DNA from 3 places in the Neobacillus sp. genome. Region 3 is predicted to be linked to each of the others. Evidence: riboswitches for the same ligand, from Rfam matches in the RefSeq annotation. Region 3 holds a riboswitch; each other region holds the start of a gene.
The links. A riboswitch is a leader RNA that binds a small molecule or an ion and turns the genes downstream of it on or off. The one in region 3 is predicted to bind thiamine pyrophosphate.

Region 1 (10,607 bases), on a different contig from region 3:
TGATTTGCTGAAGTGGATAGGATTGAACGAGCTGTTGAATTTCCTCCTCATACAAAACATCGGGCGTGACAGAAATGTAGTGCCCGTTTTCTGCCATTCGCAGGATCGTTTTGGAATCACCTTTGAACCAATGGAAATGGGCTTTTGGAACGGAGTATCTCTCCAAAAGGTCACAAACGATGGGGGCATCTTCATAAACAGCATGAAGGACGATAGGTTTTTCTAATTCCTTACTTAGTTTAATAAATGCTTCTAATAGTTCAATGTATTGGCTACGTTGAACAGTAGTTAGTTTTTGTTCTTTTCCTAAATAATAAGGAAGCCCCACTTCACCAACTGCGACCATGTCATTTTGATTGCTCTTTATCCAACTGAAAAGTTCCTCCATTTGTTTCTCCGTAGGGGGCGTTTGTTCAGGATGAAAGCCGAAAGCTGGCTTAACCTTTGAGTATATTTTGGCAAGATCCTTATTTTTTTTACTTGATTCTAAATCAAAAGAAACGGATATTAGTGCTTCTAAAGATGAGTCCCTTTCAATGATATCCTTTATTTCTTGATCGTTATAATGATCTAAGTGAATATGTGCATCAATCATTTTTAGCAATGTAATCACTCTCCTGCATTTTTGAGAGAATAGTAAATTTTCCTTTTCCATTCTAAGAACTCGTCTTCTAGAAATAGACTTTCCTCTCTTGGACGTGAAAAAGGGACGTGAAATTCAGCTGCCACTTGAGAAGGTTTATTAGATAAAACAATAATTCGGTCGGATAGAAATAATGCTTCTTCAATATTATGGGTCACAAAAAGGATGGTTCTTCGATGTTCTTCCCAAATTGATAAAAGCCATTTTTGCATATCAAGTCGTGTTAATTCATCTAAGGAAGAAAAAGGTTCGTCCAAGCAAATGATGGATTGTGGACTTAATAATGCTCGAATAAAGGAAGCCCTTTGTTTCATACCACCTGATAATTCATGAGGATACGCATTTTCATACCCCGTTAATCCAGCGATATTGATCATTTCTAATGCTGCTTCTTTCTCTTTTTTTCCTTGAAGCTCTTGCCCTAGCAATACATTTTCAAGAATGGTTCTCCATGGAAGGAGAGAAGGGGTTTGTGGCATATAGCTTATATAACCCCGTTTTCCGTTAATGACTTGATGATCTAAGTGAATGGTACCTTGATCCGGAGAGAGGATTCCTCCGATAAGACTAAAAATGGTACTTTTCCCACTACCTGATGGACCAAGAATGGAGACAAACTCATTCTCATCAACTGTGAATGCGAGATTCTTGATCACTTCATTCTTGTCAAATTGCTTAGAAATATTTGAAACCGTAAGATGACTCACTTCCATTTCGCCCCTTTCAACTGCCACCGAACGAGCCAGCGTTCAATAAGAACGATGATAGAAAAATATAATAAACTTAATGTCACAATTGCAAATATGGCTACAAAAACTCTATCTGTACGGAAGGATGAGGAGGCAAGGGTCATATAAACACCAATACCTTCCTTCGCTCCAAGCCATTCGGATATAACTGCACCCATGACACTGTAGGTAGCGGATATTTTTAAACCAGAAAATAGTGAAGGAAGGGCATAGGGAAGCTCTAGTTTCCAAAATAATTGCTTATTCGATGCCCCTGCCATAATCATGTAATGCTTTAACTCATTGGAAGTTTGCTTAAATCCATCTAATGCGGCAACGGTAATGGGAAAAAAGCAAACGAGAGTGATGACAATCATTTTTGGTAATAATCCAAAGCCAAACCAAATCACTAAAAGAGGAGCTAGGACGATAATAGGAATGTTTTGTGAAATGATTAGCAACGGATAAATCGATTCCCGAATGAAAGGGAGCAAGTGCAATAGAATAGCCGTAAGTAGACCGATTAGTAAACCTAATGCAAATCCAAGTAAGGATAGATTGATGGTTGATAATAAATGGGGGTAAAAGTTAGACCAACCATCGAAACCCTCATAAAATATTTTTGTCGGTGTGGGTAAAAGCCAATCCGGAACTCCAGATTTAATCGCAACCGTTTCCCAGACAATGAATAAAAGGAGGAGAACCAATAACGGTCTCCACCCTTTCGCTATGATTTTCATCATTATCTATATTTCTCCGTAAGCTGATCCATGGAGATGCCTGATGGCTGGTACAATACTTTTATTTGGGAGATAACGTTACTGCTTCCCAGCTCAATCATGCGATCGTTCATTTTCGTGATCACCTGCAGTAATTGCTGTAAATCGCCTTCCATTGTTGTTTCAAGAGGATGTACCTCAAATTTTACCCCTGACTCTTGAATTACTCGGATTGCTTCATCTACATATGGAATAACACTTTCGCCATTTTTTGTTTTTGGTATGATTTGAATACTGATCAGTGAATTTGTCATTTCATCACCCCTTATTGTGGTAAAAATTGATTTGTAAATGCTTTTTTAGCATCAAGCTTTTTCTCAAGAAGTCCATTGTCAAACATCCATGAAGCATAATTTTCCCATACTTTTTGTTTTTGCTCGCCCCATCTTGGTGCATCATCTTGATATTTAGAGGCTAGCCATTCTTGACTTTTTTTAACAAGCTTTGGATCCAAGTCAGGCACTGCTTTAATTAAAATGTCGGCAGCATCGGATGGATGTTTAATAGCAAATTCATACCCTTTGGAAACAGCTTTTACAAAAGCTTTAACTGTATCAGGGTTTTCTTTCATCATGTTTTCATTCGTTGCGAGAACTGGCGTGTAATAATCGAGTTTATCAGAGTAGTCGGTTAGGTATACCATATTGAGCTTTTCTCCACGCAGCTCTGCCTCTACACCGGTCCAGCCATAATAAATCCATGCGAAATCGATGTTTCGTTTCACCGCTGTAAAGAAATCAGTATCACCCATATTTACAATCGAAACTTTGTTCACATCGGCATTTTCTTTTTTCATTAAGGAAGAAAGAACAGATTTTTCAACAGGTGAGCCCCAGCCACCGTATGTTTTACCTGCAAAATCCTTTGGTGTAACAATGTTCTTCGCAGCTGGTGAGGCAAAACCTGAAGTATTATGTTGAATGATGGCTGCTATAGAAACGAGAGGAACGCCTTGTATACGTGCCTGTGTGATCGATTCTTGATAGCTTACCCCAAACTCTGATTTACCTGAAGCCACAAGCTGATCTGCTCCAGCATCACCTGGCATAATGATGTTCACATCTAATCCTTCGTCTTTAAAATAACCTTTTTCTTTTGCCACATATAAACCGGTATGATTCGTGTTTGGTGTCCAATCTAGAACGACAGATACCTTTTTCAGAGAGTGTGTGTTTTTCTTATTCGTTTCTGATGCTGATTTCGGATTGCTACAACCTGCAATCATTAATAATGAACATAAAACGATTAACCACTTTTTCATTCCTACTCCTCCTATGTAGATAATTAGAAAAGCGCAAGCGCCCTGGTCAGCGGCGTATGACCTGGAGCTCTCCAACTGAGATAAAGGAAACACGAAGAGCCGAAGGCGATTCGATGTTGACTTATCGTAGGGCGGAGAGCGAAGGTCACTAGCCGCTAGGGCGCTGGAGCTAGACAATAGAAAAGCGCAAGCGCCCTGGTCAGCGGCGTATGACCTCCTCGAAAAAGCTAACGCTTTTTCTTCGTGCGCTGCTTATGCTGCCGAAGCTTTCCTTGTGGAGCTAGACAATTAAAAAGCGCCCTAGGGGAGAACCCAGGGCGCATATAAGCAAACAATTTTATTTGTTCAAGAATATGTTCCCTCCGCTGGTATCAACCAGATCAGGTTTTAAGAGTCAACATCTTAAGGATGTAATCTCAACCGGCAACACCGGTTCCCCTACAATTCTAACTATTAAATTATATTCCAAACACATTATAACAGAATTCTTTATTTTGACTAGTGCAAAATATGGAAATTTGGTAGAAAGGGGAGAAAGTTTCAACTATTCTAGATTTGATAATCAGTATAATAAAGGGAGTCTATTTCCATGGGTCATTTTAGTTCTAACGTGTTCAGGTTTTTATTTCAGCATTTTTGAAAATATTAGCAGTGACTTTTACCATTGATATCTTTGTTGTTTCTTTAAAAGTTGCATAAAAACAAGATGGAATTGCCATAAAACCTTTCATAATAGGGCTTTATTTGGCACATACTCTCTACGGTTCAGAAAAGTGTCATAAGTTCGTCAAAAAACCGACGAATTAATTCATAAATGTTTGATATTATACTTATGTAAATATTAATTTTAAAACGATAATAATTTTAATTTAATATTTATTTTAATAATCTGGCTTTTTTAGCAATCTTTTAATTAGAATTCGCAATAACTACTCTCATCTTTGTGAAGTAATGAACATAATTTAAACAGAAAAATCATGAAAAATGCTTAGGGAGGAAATGAGTATGGATCAAGTCTTTTTAGCGAGACTTCAGTTTGGTGTGACCACAGTTTACCACTTTTTCTTTGTTCCACTTACAATCGGTCTGGTGTTTATGGTCGCTTTAATGGAGACTTTGTATGTTACGAAGAAAAATGAGACCTACAAGAAAATGGCAAAATTTTGGGGTCACTTGTTTTTGATTAACTTTGCCGTCGGGGTTGTAACAGGTATTATTCAAGAATTCCAATTTGGTATGAACTGGTCTGATTATTCGAGATTTGTAGGAGACGTTTTTGGTGCCCCACTTGCAATTGAAGCACTGCTAGCTTTCTTTATGGAGTCAACCTTTATCGGATTGTGGATTTTCGGCTGGGATCGTCTCTCTAAAAAAATGCATTTAGCATGTATTTGGCTTGTATCGATCGGAACCATTCTTTCAGGATTTTGGATCTTAACGGCCAATTCCTTTATGCAGGTTCCTGTCGGCTATGCAATCAAAAATGGACGGGCAGAGATGAATGACTTTTTTGCACTTATCACAAATGGCCAACTGTGGGTTGAATTTCCTCATGTTTTGGCAGGCGCCTTATGTACAGGAGCTTTCTTTACAGCAGGAATTAGCGCCTATAATTTGTTAAAGAAACGCAATATGGAGTTCTATAAAAAATCAATGAATATTGCTTTAATCATTGGATTGATTGGTAGCATTGGTACTGCATTAACCGGCCACAGCCAAGCTCAATATCTAGTAAAAACACAACCAATGAAAATGGCGGCTGCAGAGGGCATCTGGCAAGATACAGCAGACCCGGCACCTTGGTCAGCTCTTGCGATCATTGACTCAGCTAAAAAGGAAAACAAGTTTGAACTTAACATTCCTTACGCCCTTAGCTTTCTATCTTATTCCAAATTTGAGGGCAGCTTAAAAGGAATGGAGACACTTCAAAAAGAGTATGCAGCGAAATATGATGACAAAGTAGGTAAAGGGACAAATTACATTCCTCCGGTAAAAACAACTTATTGGAGCTTCCGGTTAATGATTGGTTTCGGTGTAGGAATGATCTTATTATCTATGATTGGATTATACCTATGGAAGAAAGGAAGACTTGAAAACAGCAAGTTGTTTTTGAAGTTTTTACTTCCGGCGATTTCCTTTCCGTTCCTGGCCAATACGTTTGGTTGGATCATGACGGAAGTAGGCCGCCAGCCTTGGAGTGTTTTTGGCTTGATGACCACTGCCAATGCGGTCTCACCAAATGTTTCCGGGGGCAGCGTTTTATTTTCAATCATCCTGTATGTGTTAATTTTTACAGTTCTAGCTATTGTCATGGTTTATTTAATGATTCGAGAAATCAAAAAGGGTCCTGCAGACCAGCTAGGAATTACCCCAAATAAAACAATTGATCCGTTTGATAAGGTAGGTGCTTAGGATGGAATTAAGTGAATTATGGTTTGTCTTAATCGCCGTTTTATTTATTGGTTTCTTCTTTCTTGAAGGTTTTGATTTTGGTGTCGGTATGTCAACAAGGTTTTTGGCTCGCACTCAGACTGAGCGATCGATCATGATCAATGCCATTGGGCCTGTTTGGGATGCGAATGAAGTTTGGCTCTTAACTGCCGGTGGTGCGATTTTTGCTGCTTTCCCAAATTGGTATGCAACTATGTTCAGCGGATACTATCTTCCATTATTAGTTGTATTACTTGCTTTAATTGCCCGCGGTGTTTCCTTTGAATTCCGCAGCAAGGTTCCCAGCAGTCGCTGGACAAATGTCTGGGATTGGGCGCTCTTTTCTGGCAGCTTGTTGCCTCCGTTTTTACTAGGTGTTTTATTTACAAGTATGCTTAAAGGAATGCCAATCCATAAAGACATGAATATGACAGCTGGATTCACTGATTTCATTAATGTATACTCGCTATGGGGAGGTTTAACTGTTACATTGTTATGCCTTTTACATGGATTAAACTTCTTGACGTTGAAAACGGAAGGGGAACTCCGAGAACGGTCAGCCGCCTTAGCGAAGAAAGTAGTCCTAGCGGTTCTGGGGGCACTCGTCGTCTTTGTTGGATTATCTTGGTCCATGACTGATATTTTTGAAGTTCGTCTTATACCAGAACTGATCATTGTCGTTTTAATTGTCCTTGCCTATGTGATGTCCTATACCTTTATCTCCAAAAAACGGGAAGGTTTAGCCTTTACGATGTCTGGTCTTGGCTTAGGGTTGACGGTTTCAGCGATTTTCGTGGGGCTTTTCCCAAGGGTGATGATTAGTTCGATAAATAAAGCTTTTGATTTAACGGTTTATAATGCTTCAAGTGGAGCATACTCCTTGAAAATAATGACCATTGTGGCCCTAACAATTTTACCGTTTGTCTTAGGATATACGATCTGGAGTTATTATGTCTTTAGAAAACGAGTTACAGATAAGGAGCATTTAACGTACTAATGGATAAGTCATTGTTCTCATACACGGGAATAAAGCAGGTCCTTGGAAGTTTGGCATTATTAACCATCCTTCAAGGTATCATGATTATCACTCAGGCCTATTTTTTGGCAGATTCAATCTCCTCCCTTTTTGGGGGAGATTTGTTTCGTCATGTCATGAAAGAATTGGCCTTTTTCTTTTTAGCTCTCATTATTCGCCAAGTACTTACATTTTTGAAAAAAAAGATTTCCTATCGTTTTGCAGTCAACACGAGTGTTCATTTAAGGGAATTAGTTTTGGAAAAGATATTTCAACTTGGTCCGCGGTTTGTCTCAGCGGAAGGATCCGGCCAGACCGTAACCTTAATGATGGAAGGTACCATGAAATTTCGGCGCTATTTGGAGCTTTTTTTACCGAAATTAATGAATACCGCCGTTATTCCGGCTATGGTTTGCCTTTTCATCTTTTTTGAAAATATCCGTTCCGCGGTTATTTTAATCATTGCCCTTCCAATCTTGGTTGTTTTCATGATTCTTCTTGGGGTGGCAGCAAGAGAAAAAGCAAATCGTCAGTATGAATCTTATCAAATGCTATCCAACCATTTTGTTGACTCTTTAAGAGGATTAGAGACGCTTAAGTATTTAGGCCTCAGCCGAGAACATATTGAAAAAATACATTTCGTAAGTGAACGATACCGAAAAGCCGTGATGTCTACATTGCGGATTGCTTTTTTGTCCACATTTGCACTCGATTTCTTCACCATGCTTTCTATCGCAACGGTGGCTGTATTTCTGGGAATCGGTTTAATTAATGGGACTATGGATCTGAAACCAGCCTTAACCATCCTCATCTTGGCACCGGAATATTTTTTACCAATTCGGGAAGTTGGAGCTGATTACCATGCGACACTTGATGGAAAAGAAGCGGGTAAAAAGATGCAGGAAATTCTGCAAAAGGAAATGACTGAACTAGGACAAGACCCCATTCCAGCATGGCAACCAACTAGTGTTTTCACTGTAAAGGATATGAGTTTACGGTTTGATGATCAAAACGATAATGGGTTAGAGCATATTGATTTTTCCATATCAGGAACGAAAAAAGTGGGGATCATTGGCGCAAGTGGTGCCGGCAAATCTACATTAATCGATCTATTAAGTGGATTTTTAGTTGCTACGGAAGGTGAATTTCTGATTGATGGTAAAGGATTCAAAAACCTCTTGCAAAAAAACTGGCAAAAGCAGGTGACCTATATCCCGCAGCACCCATATCTTTATTCCGATACCGTTTTTAACAATATTCGTTTTTATCACCCTCATGCAACGGAAGAGGAAGTTAAAGCCGCTGTATCTGCAGCAGGATTGACGGAGGTTATTCAAACATTGCCGGATGGGTTGAATACGATAGTTGGGGAAGGCGGACGAATGTTAAGCGGAGGACAGGAGCAGCGAATGGCCATTGCACGGGCATTTTTAGGAAACCGTTCGATTCTTTTGTTAGATGAACCTACCGCCCATTTGGATATTGAAACAGAATATGAATTAAAAGAAACCATGTTGCAATTGTTTGAAGGGAAATTAGTTTTCTTTGCTACCCATCGTCTGCATTGGATGATGGATATGGATCAAATATTGGTTTTAGATCACGGGAAGTTGGTTGAAACAGGGACACATGAACAATTAATAGAACAACAAGGATTTTATAGTCAGCTGGTCAAGTCGCAATGGGAGGGGTTCTGATGGATAAGGAAAAATGGATTATCCCCTATTTAAAGCAATACCGCGGTTTGTTTATGCTGGCCATTTTTCTCGGAGGACTCACCATTCTTTTTGGTGGAGGCTTAATGTTTACTTCCGGTTACTTAATTTCAAAAGCTTCAACACGGCCGGAATCGATTTTAATGGTTTATGTACCGATTGTTGGCGTTCGCACCTTTGGAATTGGCCGGTCAGTATTAAGCTATATCGAAAGGCTGACAGGCCATCAGTTCGTTTTAAAAATTCTTTCCAACATGCGTGTCCGTCTATATAAAGTGCTCGAGCCTCAAGCAGTGTTACTAAGGTCGCGTTTTTTAACAGGAGATATCCTTGGTGTTCTCGCCGATGATATTGAAAACTTACAGAACTTTTACTTGAAAACCTTGTTCCCATCGATTGTTTCACTCGTTGTTTACACAGTAATCATTTTTTGTGCCGGTCTTTTCTCCATTCCATTTGCTATTCTGTTAGCTGCCTTAATTGGATTACTAATCTTTGTAGGACCTATCCTTTCCTTTATTTATATGAGGGAGAATAATGAAAAGGTAAAGCAGGGAAGGAACCGCCTTTATCAGCAGTTTACGGATGCTGTGTTTGGCATGAACGACTGGCTCTTTAGCGGGAGATATAAAGATTTTATTCAGCGTTATGAAGACCAGCAGCACCAATTGCAACAGCTTGAAACAAAAATCCATTCATATGTAAATTGGCGGGATCTGCTTAATCAAATTGTGCTTGGCGCAATTGTGGTGGTATCAATCTATTGGGCCAATGGGATGACACTAAACGGGGAAATCCCGGCAACCTTTATTGCAGCAGTTGGTCTTGTCTCGTTGTCGTTATTGGAATCCTTTTTACCGATTGCCACTGCGGTTAGTGAAGTATCAACCTATCAAGATTCGATCAAGCGCCTTGAAAGCATGGAATCTAAAGATTTACCAAAGTGGAGTGAAGAAGACAATAATGATGCAACTAATTTTTCGGAAATATCGATTGAATTAAATCATGTTTGTTTCCACTATTCGTCGGGACCACTATTGATAAACGATTTTAGCTTAAAGGTGGCCCAAGGGGAGAAAATTGCGATTCTTGGACCAAGCGGTGCCGGCAAATCAACTTTATTGAAATTAATCCAAGGATCCCTTGAACCAACCGGCGGTGAAGTCCTTTTAAATGGAAGAAAGCCCAACGATGTGCTTGTGTCGATACCCAAAATGCTGTCGGTATTAAATCAAAAAGCCTATTTATTCCATACATCTGTTTTGAATAACATCCGGCTTGGAAATCCGCAAGCAACAGATGAAGAGGTATATGAGGTCGCAGAGAAGGTTCAGTTGCATCAAATGATTAACGGATTACCAAACGGTTATGACACAAACATGCACGAAACAGGACAGCGCTTTTCAGGAGGAGAACGGCAAAGGATTGCCCTTGCCCGAATTCTTTTGCAGCAGACACCCGTGGTAATAATGGATGAACCGACTGTCGGCCTTGACCCCATTACAGAAAATAAATTGTTAAGCACAATTTTTGATACGCTAGAAGGGAAAACGATTATTTGGGTAACCCACCATCTGGCAGGGATGGAGAAGATGGATCGAATCCTGTTCATCGACCAAGGAAAAATAACAATGACTGGCAGCCACCAACATTTATTAAAAAACGAAGAAAGATACCGACGTCTCTACGCATTGGACCATCCGGGGGCATAGGGAGAAGCTCCTTATGAAGCAAAAAGAACAAAGAATTCAATAATGATTCGTAGGAAATAGATCAGAAAAAGGAATGGAAGTAGCCATTCCTTTTTAACGTTGTTTTTTAATCGTATTAAAGGTAAATTTCATTTTAATATTATCTATACTATTTCGGCGTTACAACCGTTTTGGAGAACCGTATCATTTGTAACGGTAAACATTTTTTAAGGCATAAGATAGATTAGAATAAATGAAAGTTATATTATTTGTTTTTATGCTCAAAAGCAGACCAGTGTGTTGGGTGAGATAGCCAGTGTGGTAATTTTGTGTGTGCATCGCCCT
Region 2 (10,607 bases), on a different contig from region 3:
TCGTTATTCCCCTTTCTGTTTAAACTATCCGCCTTCGAGAGCTCCATTTGTGTGTGCAAGTTTAACCTCAGGTTTCATAAACATTGAACGTTCCTCCTTTTACTTTAAACATGTAAAAAAAGAGACATACCGCTAAAGTGCGGTATATCTCCCCAAAAAAAGAGACAAAAAAACACACGTTACGTATCAAAAAAGAACGTAACCTGTGTAATGTCATTTTTGCCATTAACGCATGAAAAGAATTAAAAAGAAAGCTTTTTAGGACAGGTTACATTCCAGTATTCAATTTTTAAACAAGCATTATTCAATACAATCATCTCGTAACCCTCCATTTCCTTTTTTTTCTTACTTTGTAAGATTATCATCTGTTTATTTAAAAGTCAATTCCCATTTTTCAGAATCATTCTGCCCAAACTGCCGTTCCATAGGCGATAATTTCTGATGCCCCTTGCATAACAGAGCTGGATTGTAAGCGCATGCCGACGATGGCATTCGCACCTAATTCTCTTGCTTCGTCTGTCATTCGGTCGATTGCCTTTTGTCTAGCTTCATTTAACATTTCGGTATATTCCTTAATCTCTCCACCGACAATCGTCTTCAAACCGGCTAATAGATCTTTGCCAATATGTTTAGATTGCACCGTACTCCCTTTTACAAAGCCAACAAGTTCTTTTATTTCCTTGCCAGGAATGCTATCAGTGGTAACTATCATCATCATTTGGATCCTCCACTTTTTTATTTTTTTTATGCAAAATTTTTCTTACAAAAATTAAGTAAAATAGTGTTGGCATTGGTGCTTGGATAAGTCCCACTATCCCCCAAAGCCAATAGTTATGGCTTCGTTTCCGTGCATCCAAAAATAAATATATGCTTTGCAATAGCAAAATAGAGACAACAACAATGATTGTGAATAATGGATGCTCCTTAATCATATATGATTCGCCTTCTTCAATAACCGAACACTTGTGTATACCACGATAAAGATGGTGGTGATGATTTGCACAAGAATAAAAATTGCCGGCATCTGATAAAGAGAAATAATCATCCCACTTAAAATGATGAATGCGACAATAAAAAAGACCGATAAATCGCTGATTAATTTTTTCTTTTTGTTCTGCTGCTCTTTGATAACCATTTGTTCAAACCATTGTAAATTGGGCGTATAGACAGGGAATTGATCAATCCTTTGTAATCCTTCTTGCAGCTCGTGAATAGCATCAAAGTCTTGTTTATTTTGTTGTTCGCTGTTCAGAATAACGACTTTCTGTTTCTTCACCCAGCTTCAGCTCCCTTCTTACTGACTTTATTCCGTTATGCACTCTTGATTTAACCGTTCCAGTAGAAATTTTCATCCATTCGCCAATTTCTTCGTAGGAGTAACCATAATAATGCTTCAAAATGATAGGAATTCGGACGTCCTCCGGTAATTTCCCAAGTGCCTCAAGGCAATCATTCCATTCTTCATTTCTGCTTTCAAAATGCCATTTCAACTTACGGTATACTTCCTCTTGTCCCTGCCAGTTTTTTTCTCGCTTCTTTTTTCGGCATTGGTCAATGTATGTATTGGTCGCAATTGAAACAAGCCATGTGGAAAATTTACTTTGACCATTATATAGGTGAATCTTTTGAACGCATTTCGCCATTGTCTCCTGTGCTAATTCTTCAGCTGTATCGGGATTCATTGTAATTTTCATTAAATATTTTACAAGGAATGGATAATTTTCTTTAAACAACATGGCAAAAGCAAGATGATCCCCTTTTTTCGCATTTTTAATCAATGCATCCATTCGACAATTGCCCTCTCTTTCCCCATCAACCTTGCTTTTCTCTTTTATTTATTTAGACGAATGAAACTCCAATTCGTTCATCCTAATTTTATTTTACCTTTAAATATCATTTTTTTTTAGAAAAATGTCATTAAATATACATTCATTTATTTCAGCTTATTGACATTTTTTATAAAATTAAACTGATGTAAAAATTATGTTAGTTCAACGGTTTAGTTTTATGATTTTGAAATACAGAAAGGAAGTGCTCTATGGCTTATAAGCCTCGAAAAGAACGGGAAGAAATAACAATATTAAGAAGCTTAAACACTAGAATGAATTTGCCTGAAGAAGACAAATGGAACTATTTGAATCTGAAAAAAGGTTTTGAAGGGGAAGTGATGTTCGATTCCTTAACGGAAAAGCTTCAGAGTGGATGTTACGTAAAAAAAGGCACAGAACAATGGTCCGTGCCTTTCGTTTATTAATGTTCTTTCCCTTTCCCTTTTCCTTTTCCTTTTCCCTTTTCTTTATTCTTCTTATCCCATTTTTCCTTTTGTTTATTCCACTTCTCCTCCCACTTTTGAACCTCATTATTAAATTTCTTTTGAAAATTACTAAGGTTCTTTTCTTCTTCTTCCTTTTTTCGCTTTTCAATTAATGAAGAGATATGCTGTACATGAAAGCTTTGGTTTGGAGAGTTTTTTAGAGCATCCTTCATCACTTCACGGAAGATAACAGCCGAACCTGTGCCGCTCGTAGGATTTATATAATGCTCGGCATCCGTTATATCATAACCAACCCAGAAAGATCCCACTAGCTGTGGTGTGTAGCCAACAAACCATTGATCCTTCAGCCCATTGATTCCTTTAATCGGAACCTGGGTAGAACCTGTTTTACCTGCCGTTTCCCGGCCAGGAATTTGTGCTGCTTTTCCGGTACCTTGTTCGACAACACCCAGCAGCATCGTTGTCATATTGTCAGTGACTGCTTTGGTCGTCACCCGCTCTTTTTTGGTCTTCCACTCAGCGACAACCTGGCCATTTGCATCGTTGATTTTTTTAATCACATGCGTTTCTACTCGTACACCGTTATTAGGAAAAACAGAAAAAGCTTCTGCCATATCAATTGGCGATACTCCTTTATGCAAGCCACCCAGAGCAATTGATAAACTACGGTCAGCCTTATCCAAGGTCATGCCAAACCGGTTAACGGCATCTAATCCTTTTTCAATTCCCAGTTCATTTAACAGCCAGACTGCTGATACATTTTTCGATTCCTTTACTGCATCATACATCGGTACTTCGCCTTCATATTGATGATTATAATTGCTAGGTTCATAATCGCCGAATTTCATCGGCTCGTCCTTTAACATATCAGTAATTTTCCAGCCCTCTTCAAGTGCCGGGGTATACACAGCTAATGGCTTGAACGATGACCCTGGCTGTGCCTTTAACTGCGATGCTCGGTTATAGCCCCTAAAAGTATGATCCCCTCTACCGCCAACAAGAGCCCTTACCCCACCTGATTTAGGGTCAACTAAAACTCCCCCGCTTTGCACAAGCCGGTCATTTCCTTTTGGGAATAAGGCATCATTTTGATACGTCTTCTCCATTGCCGCTTGCATGGAAGGATCAAGTTCGGTATAGATTTGATAGCCGCCTGTTAATAATTCATCTTGAGATAACCCGTACTGTTTTATGGCCTCATCTAATACTTGGTCAACATAATAAGGAAATTTACCACGGAACGGGTCACCGCCCTTGTCATCGAGAACAACCTTTTCATTCTTTGCCTTTTCAACTTGCTGTTTTGTAATAAAGCCTTGCTCGTTCATTTTAGCTAGCACAAGGTTTCTTCTTTCGGTTGCCTTTTCCATATGTTCATAAGGATTTAAGGCAGAAGGAGCTTTGATTAATCCCGCCAATAAGGCGGACTCGCTTATGGTAAGGTCTTTAACCTCTTTTGCAAAATATTTACTTGCGGCTTGTTTAATTCCATATGCACCATTCCCAAAATAAATTTGATTTAAATACATCTGAAGGATTTCCTGTTTCGTATACTCCCGTTCAACTGCTAATGCTAAAAAAACTTCCTCCAATTTCCTTTTCAATGTTTTTTCCGAAGTAAGTATCGTATTTTTCGTTAATTGTTGTGTGATAGTACTACCACCTTCGACCATCCCACCAGCCTTTAGGTCGCGGAGGAGAGCCCTAGATGTACCAATTAAATCAACACCGCTATGTTGATAAAAACGATGATCCTCAATGGCAATGATGGCATTTTTCATTGAATCAGGTACTTCCTTGATTGAAACTCCTTCATTCTTATTCGCAGATACTTTGCTTGCTACCTCCCCATTTACGTCATAAAAAACCGTTGGCTGGGGAAGCTCATTTTTCAGTTCTGATATATCTGCATCCTTGGAAAGATAATAAAGAAGTCCAAAGAAACTTAGAATCATAATCAACACAGTTAACACCAAAACTTGGAGTAAATGCCACTTTTTCCAGTTCTTAAAGAATTTGAGTACAGCTAATTTTTTCATTGTGCCTCCTAAGATATGATAATGCGTAAGGAAAGGATATCCAAACGGCCGATTATCTTTACCAGGTATAATTTTCGATGAATGGCTAGATTTTATGACTATACAAGGAAAACTGACTGAAAACATAAAGTGCGTTTTACGCCTCCAACAATTATAGTGGAAATAGAAAACATCCAAATAACTAAGCTTCCATAATAAATGGGATGTGAACAGAGTTACGCTTTACTTAATTCGTCGGACTTACTGTATATTTTTCACTATGATTGGATTTGCTGATTCGTTGGGTGCTTAGCCCCTTTTCAATACAAAAGACAGGCCTCGTAGCCCGTCTTTTCAAATTTCTTCTATTATAAACCTTTGGTCAATTCTTTAAAGCGCTGCTTTGTCATCTTTTCATCAAAGCTGCTGTAAATCCGATAATTTCTTTCATCTAATATCCGAAAATGTTTGCTTAGAATATTTTGCTGGAGAATAAATCCACTTTTCTTCGAAATCGCTTTCCACCATATCCGGCCGCCAAGTGTTTTCATCTTACGATAATCAATACCTTCCCTAGCAACCGTTTCCAACACTTCTAAGGGCTCGTTTCCAAATAAAAATTGAACTGTTTCCGTTTCCCGAAAAAGAGCACAAATTGCAACAACAGTAGACCAATTGGCCAGAACTCTTCCCTTCTCAATTTGCACAAGCGTTTTCTTGGAGACACCAATGATATCTGCCATTTTATCCTGCGTATAACCTGCTTCTGTCCGGATCAGACGAAGCTTTTCAGAAACCTGCATGATAATTTCATCTCTGGTCACGTTTTAGCCCTTCTTTCAATCGCTTCTAGTGTAATTTTACACAAGTTCCTCGACTTTTAAAAGTAATTAAGCCTATTTAAAGCAAAAAACTACTATCGTCTTAAGATAGCAGTTTTTTACGAGACATTTATTTCAATTTCGGTGGAATAGCGCATTGGCTTGAGCATGAATTTTTCAAGTCGCAGGCGGCACATTTTCCCTTTTTGGATTTATTAATAAATTTCACAAAATGCCAAATCGCGTAACCAAAGATAGCAACACCTATCAGAACACTGGCAATCATTTACTCCACCTCTTTTATAAATTAGACCCATCCGAACAGCTTGCCGCCTTGATAGATAATTAAGGATAAAATATAGGCAATGGCAAACGCATAAATCATCGAAAAAGCTGTCCACTTTTTAGAGTTTGTTTCTTTATAAATTGTTGCTACTGTTGCCAGGCATGGAATATATAACAAAATAAAAACCATGAAACTATAGGCAGAAAGCGGGGTATAATAATTAGCTAACAATCCTTGTAGGCTGGCATCATTCGGAACAAAATAAATAATATTCATCGTCGAAATAATCGCTTCTTTTGCAAGGAAGCCAGTAATTAACGAAGCCGTTGCCTGCCAAGTACCAAATCCAATTGGTGCAAAAATTGGTGCTATGACATTTCCGATCTTAGCTAAAAAGCTGTGATCCATATCCACATTTAAACCACCAGGACCAGCGTAGGATAAAAGCCAAATAAAGACAGAACCCGCAAAAATAAATGTCCCAGCCTTTCTGACAAACCCTTTCCCTTTATCCCAAGTACTTCTCCAAAGTGATTGAAACTGTGGAAGTCGATATGGCGGCAGTTCAATTACAAATAAGGATGTTTCCGATTTTAGGATGGTAGTAGAAAATATTTTTGCCAAGATTAAAGCAACAACGATCCCAAGAACATAGAGGCTAAGGACAATGAATGCTTTGTTCCCAGCAAAAAAGGCACCGACAAATAAAGCATAGACTGGTAAACGGGCTGAGCAGGACATTAACGGCGTCAGCAGAATCGTTAATAACCTTTCTCTTGGGGTCTCAATTGTTCTGGCTGCCATTATTCCCGGTACATTACAACCGAAGCCAATCATCATCGGAATAAATGCTTTACCATTCAAGCCCACAGATTCCATGATTCTGTCCATTACCAAGGCGACACGTGCCATATAACCGGAATCTTCTAATAAGGAAATAAAGAAGAATAAAATGAAAATTTGCGGTACAAATACGAGAACACCACCAACCCCTGCAACTAATCCTTCAATAATTAATGCATGGATAAAAGCAGATGCATGAATAGCGTTTAACACTGTTTCAAACCCGTTGGTAACTGGACCTGTTAAAAGGGCATCTAACGCATCCGACAACGGCGTTCCTAACCAATCAAAGGTAAGCATAAACATTAAATACATAAGCAATAAGAAAATAGGCATCCCAAGATAACGATTCGTTACAATGCTATCAATTTTTTCAGAAAGAGGAATTATCGAATTACTTTTTCTTGCTACGTCAGCAACGATATTCTCTATGACTTCTTTTCTCTTTAAATAGATAAAGTTTGCTAATGATTTACTATCATATTGCTTCTGTAATTTCAATTCCAGGTTTGCCTTAATTGCATTCAGCTTTTGAGGGTCTGCAATACTATTAACATAGTTTTTAACATATTCATTACCTTCAAAATATTGAATCGCCAAAAAGCGTTCAGAATGACTAGTTTTCCCCTTTAGTTCACCTGTCAGTGTTGTTACAGCTTCCTCAACCTCTTTTCCATAATAAACGAGGTTCTTTTTCGTTGGCTGCATCGATTTGGTTGCGATCACATCGACAAGCTTATCGCAGCCCTTTCCACTTCTGGCGACAACGGGGACGACAGGCACGCCGAGAATTTCTGAAAGCTTTGAAGAGTCTATATGAATCCCACGCTTATTTGCTACATCTATCATATTTAAACCGATAAGGGCTGGCTTTTCAAACTCAAGTAATTGGAGTGTTAAATGCAAATTACGTTCCAATTGTGAAGCATCTAATATATTTAGCAGACGATCTACGGATTCATTCAAAAAGAAAGAAGTGACAACCCCTTCATCCTTTGACAGCGGATTTAAGGTATACACACCAGGTAAATCAATTAAATGGCCAATATTATTTTTGAAAACGCCAACTTTCTTTTCAACTGTTACACCGCTCCAGTTCCCCACATACGCATAGGAACCTGTTAGATTATTAAACAATGAAGTTTTCCCGGTGTTGGGGTTTCCAATAAGAGCGATTTCCATTATATTCTCTCCACTTCAATCTGAACTGCTTCCCTGCGTCGGATTCCGACACACTGTCCGCAAGACTCAATCATAATTGGGCCGCCAAATGGCATGACACATTTCACACACACTTCTGATCCCTCTGTAATCCCTAAATCAAGTAATCGTCTTTGTACCAGGTTACCAACATGAGAAATATCAATAATCTTTCCCTTATCTCCTGCTTTTAACGATGCAACCATGTATATCACCCTATCTATGTTAATTGAGAATGATTATCTTTCTATATTAACAGTTTAACACTTTTTTATGGGAAAAAGCATACTTATTTTGTGACAAAAATACGAAAAAAAAGAAAAGCGATATGCTTCTCTTTTTCATCCCTTATTAATGTACTTGTAAAAACCTTTTTTTAGGCATTGAACTGATAACAAGAATGATCACAATAGCACTAATTACAAAGCTTGGAAGCATATAGGTTCCATTATATATCAGCGAGTAAATTGTAACCGGTTGTCCCTTAGGTGCGTAATTTCCGAAGAAAACAATACCAGAAACAACATGGCATAGATAGCGGAGCAAACTGCCAAAAAATGCTCCAAATATCGCATAAATCATCCATTTACCCTTTTTTCCTTCTGCAAGAGATTTTTGAATTTGACCTGCAAAAATCCCAGCTAAGCCAACAACTGAAAATGCGATAAAGTAATCGATGATACCTTGAACAATTGTATAAATTTGTGCGAATCCTAGAATGAATTGTAATAACCCTAGTAAAAAGCCTGTTAGTAGACCGCCTTTAATGCCCCAGCGGTATGCCATTAGGAAAATAGGCACCATTGCGATGGAAATAGATCCACCCTGTGGCCAAAATTTTGTCATTAAAAATCCCGATAAGAGGTCTAATAAATATGCCAGTGCTGTAAATACAGCGACCTCAGTAATAAATAGCGTATTACTTTTTTTTCTGTTCAATTCAGTGTCCCCCTCTATTTTGAAAACAAAAAAAAGCAATGCAAGACGAAAAGGATTGTCTGCATTGCTTTAATATCCGGCAAACCACATCCCTACGCTAGTGTTACCTAACAGGTTCATAGGGTCAGAACTCGAACGTTCACTCTCAGCCGCCTAAAGCAGCTCCCCCTGTGGAAGTATTCAATTGTTTCCATATCGAATATACAATTGTTTTATCACTTTGACAAGGAAAATACTACATTCGTGTTGAAAACCTATGATTTTCTTTTAACATAAGAGGGACTACTTGCCAGATGATTCACGAAATACTCAGAAAAATTTTTATTTCAATTATAAAGGATTTTGTTCATTATAAGCGAATTAGTTTGTATTCAAGGTTGGTCAGGAGGTTATCATGTTTACAGAAAAACAAACTGAAATGCTTGCTTTTTTTGATCATAATAAAGAGGCAATATTACATGAATGGAGAAATTCATTTCTCTTTACTGAAGCAGAACCGTATAAAGAAAAAATCCGCGTATATGCTGAAGCTCTTTTTAACGTAATATTAACTATGCATAGGATGAATGACCAGGAGCTTTTAGCTGTGCTTGAAAAACTTGCGATAGAAATATCTGGTGAAAGAGTTATCGCTGATATTAACATTGGCGACTTTGTTTATAATGTTAATTTAGGCAGAACTGTTTTATGGAGTTATTTTAGTAAATCCAGAATTCCTTGGTCGGAGATACATGAATCAATGAACAGAATCAATTTCTGTTTCGATAAATTTCTTTTTTTTGCAGTCTCTCATTATACAGAGGAAAAAAACAAAATCATTGAGGAAAAGACAATATTCATCGACTCGACTCATCAGGATCGGTTAACACTTCTTGGACAAATGACGTCAAGCTTCATTCATGAATTTAGGAATCCACTCACTTCTGTTCAGGGATTTATTCAATTACTGAAAGCTGATTATCCAAATATGCGATATTTAGACATTATTTCGAGTGAGTTAGACCAACTAAATTTTCGAATTTCACAGTTTTTACTTTTGTCCAAAAAAGAATTAATCGGTAAGGAAAAAGAATATTTCAAATTAAATAAGCTAATTAGTGATGTATTAAACTTTCTATACCCAAGTATATTAGATGGTAAAGTGAAAATAACAATGGATTTAAGTAATGATTTTACACTCCATGGGTACGCTGATGAAATTAGACAAGTATTCATTAATATTATTTTTAACGCTATTGATGTTCTCAATCACCATGTGAATGAGAATCCAACGATTGAAATTGTTAGCTTTTTAGAAAATAATCAGAAAGTCTCCATTAATATTTCTAATAATGGACCGATAATTCCATCAGAACTGCAACAAACCATATTTGAGCCATTTTTCACCACTAAAAAACTCGGCACAGGTCTTGGGTTATTTGTCTGTAAAGAAATTATTGAAAAACATAAAGGGAGCTTGTCTTGTGATTCTAAACCTGAAAAAACCACCTTTTCGCTGACACTCCCTCTCGCTACAGTGTCAAAATAGCATGAATAAACTTGTTTAGAAAATCCCTGCTTTAATAAGGCAAGGATTTTCTTTTTTTCTTCCTTAGAAACCTTCCGAAAAAGTTTTTTTGGCATATGATGTACTAAAAATTTTTTCGGGAGAATAGGCCTATGTTTACATTAAAAGTTGATCACGATATTGAACTTCAATTGTTAGAACGACATCATGCCTTTAATCTGTTTCAGCTTGTTGAAGAAAACCGTGATCATTTACGTGAGTGGATGCCATGGGTGGATAGTATGAACAGCCTTTATCAGTTTGAATCCATCATACCAGTTTGGCTAACACAATTTGCAGAGAATAGTGCTCTTAATGTCGGGATTCTTTACAAAGGGGACCTAGTTGGTTCGATTGGGTTAAATCAAATGGATTGGTACAACAGTACAACAAGCATTGGCTATTATCTTGCCAAAAAAGCAGAAGGTCACGGTGTAATCACCCGTTCGGTTCAAGCCTTGTTAAACTATTGTTTTTTTCAATTAGGATTAAACCGTGTCGAAATTCGTTGTGGGGTTAAAAATAAGAAAAGCCAAGCGATTCCGGAAAGACTAGGTTTTGTTAAAGAAGGGATAATAAGAGATGGTGAACAATTAAACGGCCGCTTTCACAATCTTATCGTTTACAGCATGTTGGCTCGTGAATGGAAAGGAACTAAGAGAAAATAAGTTTTCAAAAA
Region 3 (10,607 bases):
AATAATTTCGCAAAAAATGTCATCGTATCGAGGTCTCTGGCTTTAACCACCCCCAATGCAAAAAGCTTGGAATAGTCGATTAAAAATACATAATCCTGCTTCATGTAACGTATGAATGATTCCACTGGAAGCGCTCCACTCCCCAAGCCAACAACAAAAGGATGCTGATGGATTTTCTCCCATATATCTTTTACTTTTACATTAAGTTGTTGCGAAAATTTCATTTTTGTCCCCCATTTTGCACATTTTTAGGCTGGTTGTTGCTTTTCACCTGATCCCATTCTCTTTAAGAAGCATTTATCAGCGGAAAATTGCTATTTATCAGCGATTTCAACCAATATATCAGCGAAAAACGTTTTTTATCAGCGATTTCAATCAATATTTCAGCGAGATTGTATTTTAACAGCGAATCCAAGATTTATCAGCGATTCATTTTTTCAGACCAAAGTGAATTTAAAAACCCGCTCACCTGGAAATGGAATAAGCGGGTTAAAAACACCTCCCACTTCCCTCAACAGGTATCAACTTGTCCGGGTTCAAAGGGTTCAGAGGCACCCTCCATCTCCAGCCTCAAGGCTTCCCCTAGTGAATGTTTATTTAGTTTTTAAAGATTGATCAGCCATTATTAAGATTTTCTTTCTTAAGAAAATAGTTAAAATCATCAACCCAAGCAGGGCTCCCGCAAAAGAGCTAAAAATGAATAAAGGAATGAAGCTAAAAACGGTTGCTTCTTTCCCAAGTAAAAGAGTTGCAATTGGATAACAAAGAACCGCACCAATAATCCCCGTTCCAATAACTTCACCGATAAAAGCCAAATAGATTTTTCTAGTTTTTAAATATAAAAGAGAGGCCAGCAATGCCCCAACCATACTTCCGGGAAAGGCAAAAACCGAACCAGTACCCATCAAATTTCTAAGTAAGGAGACACATAAGGCCTGAGCAACAGCGTAAAATGGACCCAAAAGGACAGCTGATAAAACGTTTAAAAAATGCTGAACAGGAAATATCTTGGTAAATCCCATCGGAATTGATACCAGGTTACTCGAGATCGTGCCAATCGCGATCAGCATCGCCGTCAAAGTTAATTTATGAGTTTTGTTCATCTGATTTTTTCTCCTCAACACTATCACTTAATGCCCTCGCTGCTACCATAGGTGACGCTTCATGGCTAATTGCTGTGATCACCGAAACACCATCTGCTCCTGCTTCCACGACGGATCTAGCATTTTCGTGAGTGATTCCGCCGATTCCGACGATTGGGATGGTGAAGCCTTCTTTTCTTAATGTTTGGATCAATGTTGTCCCACGGGATGGCTTGGCATCCACCTTTGTTTTCGTCGGAAAAACTGGACCAATCCCAAAATAATCCGCTCCCTCTCTCAGAGCGACCTCGGCTTCTTCAATTGAATGAACGGAAACACCGAGGATTTTATCACCAATTTTTTCTCTTACCGATTTGACAGGCTCATCTTCTTGCCCGATATGAACCCCATCTGCATCAATTGCAAGCGCTAGCTCGATATCGTCATTGACGATAAATGGGATTTGATGATCCCTACATATGCTCTGCAGTTCTTTGGCTAGACTTAACTTTTCAGTACCTGTTAAAGCTCCTTCACCCTTCTCACGATATTGAAAAAGGGTTATACCGCCGGCAATCGCTTCCTCCAAAACATCTTTCGGGTTTTTCAAGCAGTTGTTACTGCCCATAATAAAATAAACTTTCAGTAACGCTCGAAGGTTGATCATGGTCTAGCCAACTCCTAAATATTTTTTCTTTTTCCATATGCCCAATGGTTGGTAGGACCATGTCCGTGACCAATTTCAATCTGGTCTTCAATTGCTGCCTGAATAAATTTTTTCGCTATAACTACGGCATTATGTACTGTAGAGCCCTTCGCCAATTCAGCGGTAATCACAGCCGAAAAGGTACATCCGGTTCCATGGGTATTTTTTGTGTCAACTCGCTTGCTGCTAAAAGTGAAGAATTCCTTTCCATCAAACAGTAAATCACTGGATGATTCAAACTCATCTTTATCATGACCGCCTTTTATGACGACATTTTTCACACCTATTTCATATAGTCGTTTGGCAGCCTCCATTTTCCCTTCAGTGGTTCGGATTTCCATCCCTGTCAGCACCTCTGCCTCCGGGATGTTTGGAGTCACAACTTCAGCAAGCGGCAATAAATGGTTTTTCAGCGCAGAAATGGCTTCCTGTTGCAGCAATGAAGCCCCACCCTTCGCAATCATTACAGGATCGACGACGATATTTTTCCATTGATATTTTTTGAGTTGCTCTGAAACGGCATCGATAATATCTGCACTAAAAAGCATTCCTGTTTTCACCGCATCTGTACCGATATCCTCCCCGATAGCTTGAATTTGTTGAATAACTGCCTCGGCTGTCATCGGATAGACTGCATGAACACCCAAAGTATTTTGCGCGGTAACAGCCGTGAGTGCCGACATGCCGAAAACCTCTAACTCCTGAAACGTTTTCAGGTCCGCTTGAATTCCTGCTCCACCGCCGCTATCAGAACCTGCGATTGTTATGGCCTTTTCAATCATAGTAACCCCCTAAAATTCCCTAAAAGAACTAAATTGATTGATATCTTCAAAAGAAACGAGTGATAATTGGTTCAAAAATTCAATTTGGAAACTACCCGGGCCTAGGTCCGCTGTTTTTCTAGCAGCCTTTTCCGCTGCAATCCCATAGTAAGTTAAAGCAGCCACCGTTGCCCTTAAAAAATCCTTTTCCACTCCCACAAAAGCTCCAATTACAGAGGTTAATAGGCAGCCCGTTCCTGTCACCTTTGTCATAATCGGGTGTCCATTTGAAACTACATATGTTGTTTTTCCGTCAGTTACAACATCCTCTTTTCCAGTGATGACAACCACACAGTTCATTTTTTGTGCAGCAGTAATCGCAAGTTCAGTGATATTCCCTTTGGCATCCCCTGCATCGACGCCTTTAATTTCCCACTTCTCGCCGACCACATTAGCCATTTCTGCGGCGTTACCCCTAATAATGGACACCTTTACCTCATTCATGATTTTTTGCGCGGTTTCCGTCCGATAACGAGTAGCGCCGGCACCAACCGGATCAAAGATCACTGGAACACCCGATTCATTTGCTGCCCTTCCAGCAAGGATCATCGAATCCACTGTTTGTGAATTTAACGTACCAATATTCAAAACTACTGAATTAGCAATCTGTGCCATATCAGCTACTTCTTCCATTGCATACGCCATTACCGGTGAAGCGCCAAGGGCAAGGAGCCCATTCGCCGTGAAATTAGTAACCACGACATTAGTTATGTTATGTACAAGCGGGTTAACCTCTCTTACTTTTTGCAATGTTTCGCACAAGCTGTTTTTTTCCATGTTAAACACTCCTTTTTTTTTAAAATAAAAAAAGCCAGGTCCATAAAAATAGACCTGGCTAGTAAGTATAAGAATAAAATCACTTAACTCAACTACTTTCCTACGCTGGTATTACCCAGATCAGGTCCAAAGGGTTAAAAACTTAAACGTTTTCTCTCAGCCTGATTACAGGGCACCCCTAGTAGATACATTCGTATTAAATTAAATAAATCATAACTCTATTAAATAATACTGTAAAGAAAATTGTGATAAATAAATTCTTATCAAAGGAAAACGCACTCAATAGCATTGAAGAATAAATCCAACCTTTTCAAACCGTTTATTTTTCAAATCGTCTTTGTGGGTGCAGAAATACAGTATTCCAGATTCCCTCAGATTCGTTCCTGAATTGGCATTACCAGCGATTATAAACTCGCTCGGCAAAGCCTAAGAAATCTCTTACTTCAATAACACATCCATCATCAAGTACTGCCTTCCCATTGAACCTACCAAATACTTGGTGCTGATCACTGGCAATTATTCCAATCGAAGTAAAATCAGATCGATCCAAAATAGGATTAAAGTTCATTTCAAACCTACCATCGCTTGATGAAAAGTTCCATTGCGTCATATAATCAAATTTACCACCCTCTTTCTTCGGAATATGAAAGGTCACTTCTGCTAATTTATGTGCACGTCCATCGTAAAAGAGCATATTTTCACTTGCTGCCGAAGTATCACCAAAGCCGTACCCGATATTAAAACCGAACGTTTTTCCATTCGCGACACCTGATGCTGATCCCCAGTACCATGTATTCTTGTAAGTCCAAACACCCCTTCCCCAATCCAGGATGCCAAAGGAAGTAGCGGGATTGAAATGATACTCTTGGCCATCAATGGTGACAACACCATTAGCCCTCATACAGTTAATTTTTTGATTATAATAGAAGGCTTTTGGATCTTCCGCGAATGGAGTTGCAATCACCATCGAATCCTTTGGTTCGTCACTTAAGTTGATGTCACAAAGAAGATCCTTGCCTTTATCAAAATTTTTCATGGAACACTTTAGCCTTCTCGCTGTCCCTTTATGAAGAAATTCAATATGGATTCGTTTATCTCTGTATACAACGTCACCCACTTTTGATGATGAAGGTAACTGCAACTTACCAAATGTAAAGGGCTTGATAATGCTAGTTGTTCTATATCTGGCATTTTTAAAATCCATAAAGGAAACACTTAATAGCCCCATATACGAATTATCTGCAACTGTTAGGGCGACACCAAACTCATCATTCGCAACAAAATAATAATCCCACTCTTTGATTCGATAAGAATGTGCATGGATATCCTCACGACGATATTCGTGCAAAAGGTCTGTTGCATACCCTTTGTCGTTTAGTTCACCCCTGTCATTAAGCAACTTTTGAGGTGTCTCCATTTTTCTTTGCATAAATCTCACCTCACTTATTAATCTGAAAGTTCATCTATACATTTCAATTCGAGAAGCACCTTGCCAAGACCTTTACATTTTGAAAAAAAAGAGTGCCAAATCAACATTGATTTGATACTCGATTTATCGTCAATGAATACCTTTTTTCTACAAGTGGAATTTCCCTCATGCCTTATCGGGCTATATCCATTAGCTCTTTAAGCTCATTTGTAAATCCCTTTACTACTCGATTATCGAACACGGAGACCGGGACACCCATAAAACCAAGTTCCTCTACTTCCTTTTGATAATCAGGGTTTGCTGATACGTTCCTTGTCTCAAAAGGGATTCCTTCCTGTTTAAGTACCTGTTTGACTAAATCGCATTCAATGCAATCGTTTGTGGTATAAACGATTATCTGCTTTTTCATCACTTCTTTTTCCCCTTTCTAAATTTCATAAGGCAAAGTAAAAAACGAGATCTAGCACTACCTCGAGAAATGTCATTTCTTGCGCTTTCCCAAGCAATAATTCCATTATAAACACTTCACGCTAAAATTCTATATTGGCATATAAAAAGAAACAAACCCCGTAAAATCACGAAGTTTGTGTATAAATTTGAATTAAATTCCATTTTGTCCACCTGCGGCGGACACTTAGCCCAAAATGTCTTTCTATGGTGCCTGACACCATTAATTTGAGCCTTTAGTTAAGTCGTTTTTTATTTTTTTTATGTGAGCGAGTATTTCTTCTTTTGTGTCGGGTCTGGTTAGAGCGATGTCGATTGTTGCTTTAATGTAGCCGATTTTGTCACCTATGTCGTAGCGTTTTCCCTGAAAATTGTATGCTAAGACTGTCTTCAGTTTATTTAGCTCATTAATGGCATCGGTAAGCTGTAGTTCATTCCCTTTTCCAATTGGAAGCTTCTCTAATATTTCAAAGATTTCAGGTTGTAATACGTAACGACCCATGATCGCCAAATTGGAAGGAGCGTCCTCTACTTTTGGTTTTTCTATTAAAAAATCAACATTGTAAAGATTTGAACCTCCCATTGAACCCTTTGTCTTAACTATACCGTATTTACTAACATCATCTTCCGGGACATTCTGAACACCGATAACTGAACTTTTATTCTTTTCATAAACACCAATTAACTGCTTCAAACAAGGAATTTCCGACATCACGATATCGTCGCCTAATAAAACAGCAAATGGCTCTTTACCAATAAAACTTTTAGCACAAAGAATTGCATGTCCGAGCCCTTTTGGCTCCTTTTGCCGGACATAATAAATATTTACTAAGCTTGAAATTGACTGGACTTCCTTTAATGCATCTAACTTATTCTTTTTTAATAATGTATCTTCCAGCTCATAGGATTTATCAAAGTGATTCTCAATTGACCTTTTTCCCCTGCCTGTGATCAAGATAATCTCCTCAATCCCCGATGCGACCGCTTCTTCCACAATGTATTGGATTGTTGGTTTATCAACTATTGGTAACATTTCCTTTGGTTGTGCTTTTGTGGCTGGTAAAAAACGAGTTCCGAGGCCAGCGGCTGGAATAATGGCCTTGCGGATTTTCATAACCTGCCTCCATCCATTTTCTATTTTATCTATTTTATGCACATCGACAAACTCGGTTCATGACAAAAGCCTATAAACCAACAACTCCCTTTCCCTATCGGGTCTGGGAGTTAATGGAGTTTTCTTTTAGTGGTCGGTAGATCTTTTTTAAAAATTTGTGCAGCAAATCTGGAAGAATTTTTTTGCGCCGAGTCACTAGGGCGGATACGATCGCCTTTTTTTCATCCTTTGTGACATTCCAGTCATCAGGAATTAATTCAACAATTTCTTCGATTAATAGAATAGGAATAGTTTGAATTAATTTCAGTTGATCAAAAAACTGTTCCTCATCCTCTATAAAGGACACCATTATTTGATGTGTTGCACTTTTTATCATTTCAACTGGTAAGTTTTCCAAATCACTTTGCTGCCAATTGTAAGATCCGAAAACTTCAGCCTGGTCAATAATCCAAAGATGGTAAGAATCTTCTATTTCTTCCCTTAATAGAATATTTTTGCGCGTGCGGTCCTGGTTACACAACCAGTAATCAAATAAGATAATCCCTGCTAATGATGGATGATTAATAATATAGGGGAAACTTGAAACCTGGTGACCATCCAAACAATTAGGAACATACAATGAAGCAAATTGGTACTGTGTGTGGCTCATTTGTAAAAGTTCGGGCAATTGAGAAGAAAATTCTTGTGGAATTTCTACTATTTTGGCATAAGGGATTGGGAGTCCAAGATATCTTCCCAAGCAATAGCCAACCCATTCATTCGGTAATGATTTTTCAAAACCATGTTGAAAATATTTCACTACATAGTCTTTTCCATCACTAAAAGCGATTAAATGAGCATTCGATTTCCCCTCTAGTTTTCTAATGTATTCAATTGGCTCGATCATGGAATATTCACCTCACCTTGGTCAGCAATAACTGTCGGGACCATTTTTTGTAACAAGTCAATATATTGATCCGCGACCACTTGAATGGCAAACTTTTCTTCCACTTTCTGAATCGCCGCCTGTGACATTTGTTGATGTATTTCTGGATGGTCGATAATATTATAGATTTGCTTAACAGCATCCTCGACATTTTGTCCTCGGAAAAGAAGTCCTGTTTCCCCGTTTACCACGATTTCATTAATTGGCATGATATTAGAGGCAACAACCGGCACACCACATATCATCGATTCAATAAAGGTATTCCCGAACGATTCTGCTTTAGTAGTAGCAAGGGTGCATCCGCCAGATTGACGTATTTTCGCATAAACATGTGGCATTTGTTGATAAGGAATGACAGGAAACCACTTGATAATATCGGTAAGGTCCTCCCCTTTCCAAACAGTTGCAAACTCTTCACGCTGGATACTCTGCGCTCCACCGATGATCCAAAATTCAATATCATTACGTTCATTTTTAATCTGTTTGGTAATTTCAACAAGCATGGGCCAGTTCTTACGTTTGTCTAATCTGCCAATCCAACCAATAATTTTTTTACCTTTAGTCAATGTGGGCGCACTAGTGAGATCAATTTCCTCCGCAGGTAACGCCCGGAAAAAGGAAGTATCTACACCATTATTGATGACCTGGATAGGAATGGCATCTGTCAGAATAGAGACCAAACGCTTTTGATATTGTGAAGGAACAATAATTAATTCTGGAAGAATTCCTTTGAAGTTTTTTAAATGGGGCTGTAGCTTAATCAGCTCTGGCGTCCGTGCTTCTATTAAAATAGGACCTTTATATTTCGCTTTTTTAATCCATTTATAGGCAGCACCCGTGTCGACGACAATGATCGCGTCATAGGCATTATCATTAATGATCTTAATAATTTCCTGTTTATCCTTTGTTAAATAAACTTTGGCTACATCCTCCATAATATGGAGACCGCCGTGATCGGTGGTATAGAGAAATTCTGTGTCGATTCCATGCTTTTTAAAATAAATAGCTCGATTTCGCCATCCTGCATTTACTCCGCCAACAGTAAGCAGACGCCAGATTACAAGTACTTTCATATTGTTAGCTCCTTGTATTATATGGGTCCTCCTCATTTTGGGTGGCGATGATTATAGCCTGCCTTCTTTTTCTCTATCGACATGTTAGAGTAGAATCATGTTATTTATTTATATATAGTGTTGGCGTTTTTTCATGCGACTTAGACGATCACGGTATCTTTCCCCTTCAAAACGTTTTCCCCCATCGCTGTGTTTTTCATAGTGACGAGGACTTCCTTCTCCAACAAAACGTCTATCACCTTTGTGACCCCTGTCTTGATCTCGGTCCCGGTCCCGGTCTCTGTCACGGTCGCGAAGTTTTCCATGTTCAAGCGAATCCCAATACTCATCTATTTTTTTCATAACTGCTTCAGGACTTTTCCCCCGAGCCAGCATTGTTTTGACCCATTCCTCTTTGAACACCTTGTGTACTAACCCCTGTAGTTGAACAACATATTTTTCCTCATCCTTCGTTGTTAACAACTTTTTACTTAGTTTTTTTACCTTTTCCTTGTCTGGTCGTTCTGGAAGCAGGATTTGATAAATTTGATGGGATATTTCTTCCATCCGGATGTAGTGGAGCCATTCAGCATATAACTCTGGTGCCATTTCTTGGACATGTGTTAAAAAGATTGCTTTATTTTCCTCCCCTAAGGAGATCAATAATTTTCGGGGAAAAGGATAAACGCGGTCACGCCAAACCGTCCTTGCCACATCGATTACTTTCAAGTTCCCATCTTCCTGTATATAAATTTGCCGTTTATGATGGTCAATCCGGTCAAAGCCAATGCTCTTAAATGTGATTAGCATTTCGATTAGCTTCCTGGAAAGTTCCGGGGTTAGAGGCTGCGATTGAAGGTATTCACGAACATCGACCCCTTTAACAATATCCATCGCGAGAAAGAGTGTCCCTTTCGCATGTATTTTCGGAAAGAGGTTTGTTTCTTGTCCAAGGGATAAGGCAAAGTGTTCACGGTCACAATCTTCGGCATTTCCGAACACCTTTACACAAATATCATCAGAAACTTGAAAGACAGCACCCTGACGACCTTTTCCAAGCATAATTAATGGTGAGTTATTTACAACATCAACATCTGAATTATCAACATTTCTTACTTGGATATCTTTTAGCCAATTATTCAATTGTTTAATATCCATATTTCTCCTCCTTTAAATCCTATAAAAATGGAGAACAAATCGTTTTCCCATGATTTGTGCAAAGACAATATAAAATCCTTGTGTCTTCCTCCATGTTTTCATGCTTGTCTGACTAAAATCCCATTAAACCTGTCACGATATAACCGATAGGAGTCTAATCACTTTTTATATTTAATTCAAAGATGCTATAAAACGTATAGGCAAGTGGCTAAAAATCCAAAATTCTGTATGGGAGAAATGATACTTGTGGAAACTCCTCAAATCATTCTAAAAAAATAGCAGGAAACAAAAAAACACCCTCGCCATAATGACGAGGGTAGCATCAAATCAATAAAAAACACCCGTAGTGTCCGCCTGTGGTGGACAAATAGACGAAAATGTCTTTCTATGGTGCCTGACACCACCTTTTAACGTAACATTACACCTGTTAAGAAGGTTAAAAAGATGTGTGTGCCGAGTTTGACGGTTGGCTGGACTGGTGTGTCTTTTTGTGGGTCGAGGCAGACGATGTCCAGGTTGTTGACTTTTGGATGTCTTCCGGCCACAAGTACCCCTTCTAGCAATTCGGCTGTTGTCATGCCCCCTGGTGTTGAGGCCGGTACCCCTGGGGCATAAGCAATATCAAGGACATCCATATCAACGGTTAAATAAATCGTGTCTACTTTTGCTGCCAGCTCCGCTAAACTTTGTCGGACTGTTTCCTCGATGCCTTTTTTCCTCGCTTGCCCTAATGTTATATAATTGACACCTTTTTCATCAGCATACTGCTTTAAATCTTTCGTATTAAAAAAGCCATGCAAACCAATGTTGTACATATTTGAGCCTTCAACAACACCACTTTCAATCAAGTTCCGCATCGGTGTACCATTGGAAGGACCATTATCGGTCATATCACGTAAATCAAAATGGGTATCAAACTGGAGAATCCCAATTTTTTCGTCGGGCCTAGCCTGATGAATCCCTTTAACCATCATTGCCGTAATGGAATGGTCTCCGCCAATCGCGCACACCTTCGAAGTCGTGAAATGCTGATGAAGCGTTGCCGACGCTTCGATAATATTCTCATGACAGCGGTGGATATCCGTTACATGCATCC

Region 1: it holds a riboswitch for thiamine pyrophosphate, as region 3 does, so the genes downstream of both, RTR43_RS07000 (ABC transporter substrate-binding protein) here and thiM (hydroxyethylthiazole kinase) in region 3, are expected to answer to the same signal.
Region 2: it holds a riboswitch for thiamine pyrophosphate, as region 3 does, so the genes downstream of both, thiT (energy-coupled thiamine transporter ThiT) here and thiM (hydroxyethylthiazole kinase) in region 3, are expected to answer to the same signal.

Annotation. Positions count from the first base shown of each region.
Region 1 covers NZ_DALZYO010000009.1:55,980-66,586, reverse strand. The annotation lists gene RTR43_RS07020 (TatD family hydrolase) at 1-604, opposite strand, end outside; gene RTR43_RS07015 (ABC transporter ATP-binding protein) at 610-1,350, opposite strand; gene RTR43_RS07010 (ABC transporter permease) at 1,347-2,114, opposite strand; gene RTR43_RS07005 (thiamine-binding protein) at 2,114-2,404, opposite strand; gene RTR43_RS07000 (ABC transporter substrate-binding protein) at 2,416-3,411, opposite strand; TPP riboswitch at 3,752-3,861, opposite strand; gene RTR43_RS06995 (cytochrome ubiquinol oxidase subunit I) at 4,417-5,823, shown strand; gene cydB (cytochrome d ubiquinol oxidase subunit II) at 5,825-6,838, shown strand; gene cydD (thiol reductant ABC exporter subunit CydD) at 6,838-8,553, shown strand; gene cydC (thiol reductant ABC exporter subunit CydC) at 8,553-10,283, shown strand; gene RTR43_RS06975 (pentapeptide repeat-containing protein) at 10,528-10,607, opposite strand, start outside.
Region 2 covers NZ_DALZYO010000018.1:37,885-48,491, reverse strand. The annotation lists gene RTR43_RS12655 (YbjQ family protein) at 401-715, opposite strand; gene RTR43_RS12650 (sigma-Y antisigma factor component) at 696-932, opposite strand; gene RTR43_RS12645 (YxlC family protein) at 929-1,276, opposite strand; gene sigY (RNA polymerase sigma factor SigY) at 1,230-1,787, opposite strand; gene RTR43_RS12635 (hypothetical protein) at 2,039-2,254, shown strand; gene RTR43_RS12630 (transglycosylase domain-containing protein) at 2,251-4,314, opposite strand; gene RTR43_RS12625 (helix-turn-helix transcriptional regulator) at 4,662-5,117, opposite strand; gene RTR43_RS12620 (FeoB-associated Cys-rich membrane protein) at 5,245-5,400, opposite strand; gene feoB (ferrous iron transport protein B) at 5,422-7,425, opposite strand; gene RTR43_RS12610 (FeoA family protein) at 7,425-7,649, opposite strand; gene thiT (energy-coupled thiamine transporter ThiT) at 7,795-8,382, opposite strand; TPP riboswitch at 8,455-8,561, opposite strand; gene RTR43_RS12600 (histidine kinase N-terminal domain-containing protein) at 8,777-9,910, shown strand; gene RTR43_RS12595 (GNAT family N-acetyltransferase) at 10,042-10,596, shown strand.
Region 3 covers NZ_DALZYO010000010.1:73,309-83,915, reverse strand. The annotation lists gene tenA (thiaminase II) at 1-224, opposite strand, end outside; gene thiW (energy coupling factor transporter S component ThiW) at 594-1,103, opposite strand; gene thiE (thiamine phosphate synthase) at 1,087-1,749, opposite strand; gene thiD (bifunctional hydroxymethylpyrimidine kinase/phosphomethylpyrimidine kinase) at 1,764-2,570, opposite strand; gene thiM (hydroxyethylthiazole kinase) at 2,580-3,386, opposite strand; TPP riboswitch at 3,467-3,576, opposite strand; gene RTR43_RS25635 (DUF1963 domain-containing protein) at 3,666-3,809, opposite strand; gene RTR43_RS07780 (DUF2804 domain-containing protein) at 3,781-4,815, opposite strand; gene RTR43_RS07775 (glutaredoxin family protein) at 4,988-5,224, opposite strand; gene galU (UTP--glucose-1-phosphate uridylyltransferase GalU) at 5,486-6,376, opposite strand; gene RTR43_RS07765 (HipA family kinase) at 6,471-7,262, opposite strand; gene RTR43_RS07760 (glycosyltransferase family 4 protein) at 7,259-8,374, opposite strand; gene RTR43_RS07755 (serine/threonine-protein kinase) at 8,483-9,511, opposite strand; gene RTR43_RS07750 (agmatinase family protein) at 9,919-10,607, opposite strand, start outside.